3 regions of the Kitasatospora sp. NPDC048722 genome follow, and region 1 is predicted to be linked to each of the others. Evidence: riboswitches for the same ligand, from Rfam matches in the RefSeq annotation. Region 1 holds a riboswitch; each other region holds the start of a gene.
What was found. Region 1 has a riboswitch for cyclic di-AMP ahead of AB0C76_RS01195 (glycoside hydrolase family 16 protein). Riboswitches for the same ligand answer to the same signal wherever they lie in the genome.

Region 1 (2,255 bases):
TGGAGACCGGCGGCCACAACTTCGAGACGTGGAGCAAGCTGCTGCCGTCCTCGCTTGAGTGGTTGTCCGAGCACCTCAAGGTCCCGAACCAGCCAGGCCAGCCGGCCCCCGCAGTCTGACGGCCACCGCAGCCGGCCGGTCCCGCAGTCCGACGGCCCCCGGGCTCGCGGTCTGACGGCCCCCGGGCTCGCGGACCTGCCGGCCTCAGGCCACCCGCTCCAGCGTCCCCGTGTGGAGCTCGCCGACCCGGCCGCCCTCGCCCTCGAAGGTCCAGAACGCGCGCACCGTCAGCCGGGCCAGGTCCATCACGTGGCTGACGGTGATGCCGCTCTGCTCGGTCCAGCTGACGAAGTACACGTCGGGCGCGACCTCGGCGACATGGAGCGCCACGTCCTCCCACTGGCCCGCCGACTCGCCGAGGCCCTCCCAGCGCAGCCGCTTGCCGTCGGCCGAGTAGGCGTTGCGGAAGGCCGCGCCGTTGTCGGCCCGGAAGAGGTAGGTGCGGCCGGCGAAGGCGGGCAGGGGCGCGGTCATGGTGGGGCGGTTCCTCGTCTCTGCGGGAGGGGCGCGGTGCTCTTGTGCACGGCGGTGGATGTCGGACCTCCAATTTATCCGATCGGGCGAGCTCGCACGGCCACTGCCAGTGAAGGCGCACCCCCGTCACCGTCACCCCGCAGGGCCGTCGTGAGCGCGCTCGACACCACCGGCATCGCGACGGTCGGCGGCACCCGGCTGCTCGGCGGGCCCAACAACCTCGAACCTGCCCTGGCGCCGGACGACGCGGCCCGGATCCGGGCCCGGCTCGCGTGATCATCCACGGCCCGCCGGGACGCCCGCCAACTGATCCACTGCGTACCGTAGTTGATCGACACGACTGTGAGCTGCGCGACAACCCGCCGCGACGAGTTGTCCGTTCACGGACCGACTGCCTAGCCTGCAACGGCGTCCGCCCTCGCGGACCCCGCCGCCGGGACGCCGAGTCCCGTCCACCCGACGGCGGGCAACCGAGCACCACGGCGGACGGGAGCGGGGGAACCAAGGTCAGCGCCACGACCCGGCACGCCCCCGCGCGTCCGGGCCACGGCTTGGGGTGAAGCCGCTCCCACAGGCGGCCGGGCGACCTCTCAGTCCGAACCCGACAGCTCACCTCGCAGGCGTCGCAGAGGACACCCCATGCACCAGCCTGCCCGACGCCCCGTGCCCCGCCACGCCCGCCCGTCCCGCCGCGGCCGCACCGCCGCGCTCGCCGCCACCGGCGCGCTCGCCATCACCGGCGCCGGCCTGTTCGGCCTCCAGTCCGCGCCCGGTGCCCAGGCCGCCACCGGCCCGACCGTCACCCAGGACCGGCTCGCCCCGGCCACGATGGTCGCCGGCCGGGCCGCCGGCGCGACCCTCACCGTCCACTCCTCGTCCTGCTTCACCGCCAAGACCGTCGGAGTCGGCGTGCGCGACGCGGCCGGCGACAACCTCGACTTCCCCGGCAACGCCACCAATGTGTCGATCTGCCCGTGGAGCTACACCTTCACCAGTGGCGCGCGTGCCCTGCCGGCCGGCACCTACACCCAGTTCGGGTTCTGGCAGGACTTCGGCGGCGCCTGGCACAACCTGCCGTCGCAGCAGCTGGTCGTCTCCAGCACCCCGACCGTCACCCCGGCCCCGACCGTCACCCCGGCCCCGACCGTCACCCCGACCCCGTCGGCCACGCCGACGCCCACGCCCACGCAGGCCCCGAGCGCCACCGCTGCCCCGAGCACCCCGGCGCCGTCCTCCCCGATCGCCGGCAAGTCGCTGACCTGGTCCGACGAGTTCAACGGCCCGATCAACTGGGGGCAGCGCTGGGTCGGCGACAAGAGCAGCTCGTACAAGTACGGCAACCACAACCCGGACGACAACAAGCTCGACTGGCTGGACCCGAACAACGTCAGCGTGGCCAACGGCGTCGCCACCTTCACCGCCGCCCCCGGCAGCAACACGCTGGAGAACGGCAAGCAGTCCTGGAACACCGGCTTCCTCACCACCGAGGGCTCCAGCGAGGGCTTCCAGGTCAAGACCGGCGACTACGCCGAGACCCGGGTCGAGCTGCCGGCCGGCTCCGGTGCCTGGCCGGCCCTGTGGACCTGGAAGAACGGCAACGGGGAGATCGATTCCTTCGAGTACCACCCCGACAACCCGAACCTCCTGGAGCTGACCAACCACGTCAACCCGGGCAACGCCGACTACTACACCAACGCGAACGCGGTCGCGAAGGACCAGTG
Region 2 (2,255 bases), on a different contig from region 1:
CAGCGGCGAGAAGCCGGCGACGATCTGCAGCTGGACGACCAGCAGGAAGAAGACGCCGCTGAACGCCGCGTACACGCAGAGGGTGACGAGGTTCACGGCGGTGAACAGCCGTGAGGAGAACAGGCCGAGCGGCAGCATCGGTTCGGGGGCGCGGCGTTCGACGGCGATGAAGGCCGCGCCGAGGACGAGCCCGAGCACGCCGGTGAGCCAGACGGCGGGGGAGAGGCCCTCGCCGGCCGCCGTCAGCGCGTACGTGAAGGTGCCGAGCGCGAGGGCGGCGAGCGCCGAGCCGAGCACGTCGAAGCGGCCGGTGGCGCTCTCGTCCCGGCTCTCGGGGACGTAGCGGGTGGCGACCGCGATGACGGCGGCGGCGAGCGGCAGGTTGAGCAGGAAGATCCAGCGCCAGCCGGGGCCGTCCACCAGCCAGCCGCCGACGAACGGGCCGACGGCCGCCGACACCCCGCCGAGGCCGGACCACAGGCCGACCGCGGCCGAGCGGTCGTCCGGGTGGAAGACGGCCTGGAGCATGGCGAGCGAACCGGGCGTCAGCAGCGCCCCGCCGATGCCCTGGACGGCGCGTGCGGCGATCAGCACCTGGATGTTCGGCGCGGCGGCGCAGGCCGCGGAGGCGACGGCGAACCAGACCACGCCGAGCAGGAAGACCCGGCGCCGGCCGTAGCGGTCGCCGAGCGCGCCGCCGAGCAGGATGAGCCCGGCGAGCGTCAGCAGATAGGCGTTCAGCGTCCACTGCAGGGACGCGAGGGAGGCGCCGAGGTTGGTGCCGATGCGGGGCAGGGCGACGTTCACCACGGTGCCGTCGAGCAGCGCCATGCTGGAGCCGAGCACCGTTGCCAGGAGGACCCAGCGTCCCTGCGCGGTGCCCAGGCGCAGGGTGCCGGCGTTGGTTGTGGTCACGGCCCGATCCTCTGCCCGGTGGGGTGCACGTGACAAGGGTCACCGGCGGTGCGTCCGGGGGTGACGATGGGTGATCGATCGGCTGCGGAGAGGTCGGTTCGTCGGCGGAGGGTCGTCGATCCGCTGCGGGCGGTGAATGGATTGTGCACGCACCGTATTCCGGATCATTCGGAGCGTCATCGTGACGGGTGGGGTTGTTGCGGGTTCAAGAGATCGACATTGCTTCACCCGGACGGATGAGTTTTAGTTCAGCGACCGACCGGCCAGCCCGGACGGATCCACCGGGTGGAACGCCGAGTCCTGCCGCTGCCCGGTGGCTCGAACTGAACTCTGTACGGCAGGAGCGGGGGACCCACAGGTAAGTCGCCGGACCGGAATTCGCGCTGTTGGCGCGGAAGTCCAGGACCGGCTCGGGGTGAAGCCGCGCATGCGGCCGGGCAACTCCAGCCCGAACCCGACAGCTCACCTCGCAGGCGTCGGAGAGGAAACTTCCATGCCTGCTCAGGCTCGTCGTATCACCCTGCCCCGCGCCGCCCGCATCGGCATCGCGACCGCCGTCACCGGTGTCTCCTTCGCCCTCCCGCTCGTCACCGCGATGAGCGCCCAGGCCCACACCGCCCCCGCCGCTCCGGTCGCTCCGGTCGCCGCCGCCTCGGCTCCGGCCGCTCCGGCCGCTCCGGCCGCCGCCCAGGGCGACGCCTCCTACCGGGTCGTCAGCGGTGACACCCTTTCGAAGATCGCCGACGCCAAGCACGTCGAGGGCGGCTGGCAGGCGCTGTACGCGCACAACCGTTCCGTGGTCGGCGCCAACCCGAACCTGATCTTCCCGGGTCAGTCGCTCGCGATCGCGGCCCAGGCCGCCCCGGCCGCTCCCGTTCAGAAGCCCGCCGCCCCGGCCGCCAAGCCGCAGGCCGCGCCGGCTCCTCGGCAGCAGCTGCAGGTCCGGACCGAGGCCACCACCCCGGGTGCCCAGGTGCAGGTCCAGGCCGCCGTGGCCCAGCCCGCCCAGGCCCCGGCCGCGGCTCCGGTCGCCGCCGCCTCCGGCTACGTCGCCCCGCTCGCCAACCCGGTGCTCGGCGAGGCCTACGGCGTCGCCGGCACGATGTGGGCCTCCGGCCACCACACCGGCCAGGACTTCGTCGCCTCCACCGGCACCCCGGTGCGCGCCGTCGCCAACGGCGTCGTGGTGAAGGCCGACAACGGCGGCGCCTACGGCAACGAGGTCGAGATCCGGCTCGCCGACGGCAAGTACGCGCAGTACGCGCACCTGTCCTCGATCGGCGTGACGGTCGGCCAGTCCGTGACCGTCGGCCAGCAGCTCGGACTGTCCGGTGCGACCG
Region 3 (2,255 bases), on a different contig from region 1:
GGCCGCCGAGGAGACCGGCTGCCCGTCCGCCGCGCCGCTCGGCGCCTACCAGACGGTCGGCCAGCTCATCGCCTCGCTGTACCTGGCCGCGCTGCCGGCGCCGTCCGCGGAGGCCCTGGCCGCCGCGCAGGCCGAGGCCGAGGCGGCGGAGGCCGCCTCCGAAGGCTCCCGCGCGGCCCACGCGGCCGGCGGGACGGCCTCCGGGGCGACCGGGGAGGCCGCCGGCGAGTAGCCGCCGACCGCACGTACGAAAGGGCCCGGAACGACCGCGTTCCGGGCCCTTTCGGCTTGCGGCGTAAGGGAATTAAGGACCGAATGTGCGAGATGTCCGTTCTGTGATTGTTTGCGATCGGGTGATTGTCCGTCATGCGAATCCTGAGAGCCTGCCAGTTGTGCACATCCGCAGGTTTATTGCGAGAAAACGATCATTTTCGATCTTGAAGAAGGAAAGTTTTGGTGGCTTTCCATAATCCGTGATGCGCATCACAGGTATTTGCAGTTCGAACTTAAGTCTGCTTAACGTGCTCCCCGTTCGTGACCACACGGACCCAGCACATCCGCAACGCCGAGTCCTGCCGTCGGGTGCGCTGGAAGCGCGAAAACGCACCACGGCAGGAGCGGGGGACCCACAGGTAAGTCGCCCCGGACCGCTCCACGGAACGGTCCTGGGCTAGGGGTGAAGCCGCGCCACAGCGCGGCCGGGCAACTCCGGCCCGAATCCGACAGCTCACCTCGCAGGCGTGGGAGAGGACCGCGTCTTCATGCTGCCCACCAACGGCTCTCGCCTGTCCAGCCGCACCCGCCGTGTGATCGCCGCCCTCGGCGTCGCGGGCGTCGGCCTCACCATCCCCTGCCTCACCACCGGCACCGCCTCCGCCGCCTCCGTCGCCACCTGGGACAAGGTCGCCCAGTGCGAGAGCGGCGGCGACTGGAGCATCAACACCGGCAACGGCTTCTACGGCGGCCTGCAGTTCACCTCCAGCACCTGGGCCGCCTTCGGCGGCACCTCGTACGCCCCGCAGGCCAACCAGGCCACCAAGGACCAGCAGATCGCCGTCGCCGAGAAGGTCCTCGCCTCGCAGGGCCCGGGCGCCTGGCCGGTGTGCTCCGTCCAGGCCGGCCTGACCGCGGGCGGCGCCCCGGCCGCCGTCGACACCTCCGCAGGTGCGAGCACCGCGAAGGCCGCCCCGGCCGCCAAGCCGTCCTCGAAGCCCGCCGCCAAGCCCGCCGCCCCGGCGCAGGACCAGGCGCAGGCCCCGGCCGCCGCCGACTCCGCCAAGGGCACCTGGACGCAGAAGCGCCAGGACTGGGCCCAGGGCGGCGCCCAGACCAACGCCTCGGACTACACCGTCGTGGCCGGCGACTGGCTGTCCACGATCGCCGACAGGCACAACGTCAAGGGCGGCTGGCAGCGCCTGTACGAGCTGAACCGCGGCACCCTGACCGACGGTCCGAACACCATCTACCCGGGCCAGCACCTGTCCCTCGGCGACTCCGCCCAGGCGCCGGCCGGCCAGTCCGGTGACTTCAACTGGTTCAACCGCTCGCAGAAGCCGGGCCAGTCCTCCGCCGGGAACGCCGTGAACGCCCAGCCGGCCGCCGAGGCCCAGACCCCGGCCGCCAAGCCGTCCTCGAAGCCCGCCGCCCAGGCGCAGACCCCGGCCCCGGCCGTCACCGGCTCGATGGCCGCCGCGGTCGACTTCGCCAAGGCTCAGGTCGGCCAGGCGTACGTCTACGGCGGCACCGGCAACGGCGGTTGGGACTGCTCGGGCCTGACCCAGGCCGCGCTGCGCGCCGCGGGCATCTCGATCCCGCGCGTCGCCAACGACCAGGCCGCCGCGAGCACCCACGTCTCGCTGGACAGCCTGCAGCCGGGCGACCTGCTCTTCTGGTCCAACAACGGTCAGGACTCCGGCGTCTACCACGTCGCGATCTACATCGGCGGCGGCCAGTACGTCGAGGCCGCCAACCCGAGCTCGGGCGTCCGCCTGCAGACCATCGCCAACTGGGCGCCGGACTTCGCCGGTCGCGTCTGAGGATCCTTCCGGAACCCTCCCGCCGGGGACGGGTGACGGATCGCGGATGACAGCGAACAGCTGACAGATAACAGATTTCATCATCTGTTATCTGTCAGCTGTCACCCGCCCGCCGCCCCGGGGAGAGACTGGTCGCTCTCCCCGGGGCTTCGGCGTCCCCGCACCCGAGATCCGCGCCGCCTCCCCGCGCACGCCCGCCGCTCCGCGCCTCGGAGCGTT

Region 2: another riboswitch for cyclic di-AMP. It lies ahead of AB0C76_RS03395 (LysM peptidoglycan-binding domain-containing M23 family metallopeptidase); the one in region 1 lies ahead of AB0C76_RS01195 (glycoside hydrolase family 16 protein).
Region 3: another riboswitch for cyclic di-AMP. It lies ahead of AB0C76_RS32410 (transglycosylase family protein); the one in region 1 lies ahead of AB0C76_RS01195 (glycoside hydrolase family 16 protein).

What each region holds. Positions count from the first base shown of each region.
Region 1 is NZ_JBEZGX010000001.1:273,921-276,175, forward strand. Features, by position in the region: gene AB0C76_RS01180 (alpha/beta hydrolase-fold protein) at 1-119, shown strand, start outside; gene AB0C76_RS01185 (MoaF N-terminal domain-containing protein) at 205-534, opposite strand; gene AB0C76_RS01190 (hypothetical protein) at 685-810, shown strand; cyclic di-AMP (ydaO/yuaA leader) riboswitch at 1,000-1,172, shown strand; gene AB0C76_RS01195 (glycoside hydrolase family 16 protein) at 1,174-2,255, shown strand, end outside.
Region 2 is NZ_JBEZGX010000003.1:6,372-8,626, forward strand. Features, by position in the region: gene AB0C76_RS03390 (MFS transporter) at 1-915, opposite strand, end outside; cyclic di-AMP (ydaO/yuaA leader) riboswitch at 1,227-1,406, shown strand; gene AB0C76_RS03395 (LysM peptidoglycan-binding domain-containing M23 family metallopeptidase) at 1,409-2,255, shown strand, end outside.
Region 3 is NZ_JBEZGX010000058.1:15,679-17,933, forward strand. Features, by position in the region: gene AB0C76_RS32405 (hypothetical protein) at 1-232, shown strand, start outside; cyclic di-AMP (ydaO/yuaA leader) riboswitch at 595-754, shown strand; gene AB0C76_RS32410 (transglycosylase family protein) at 741-2,036, shown strand.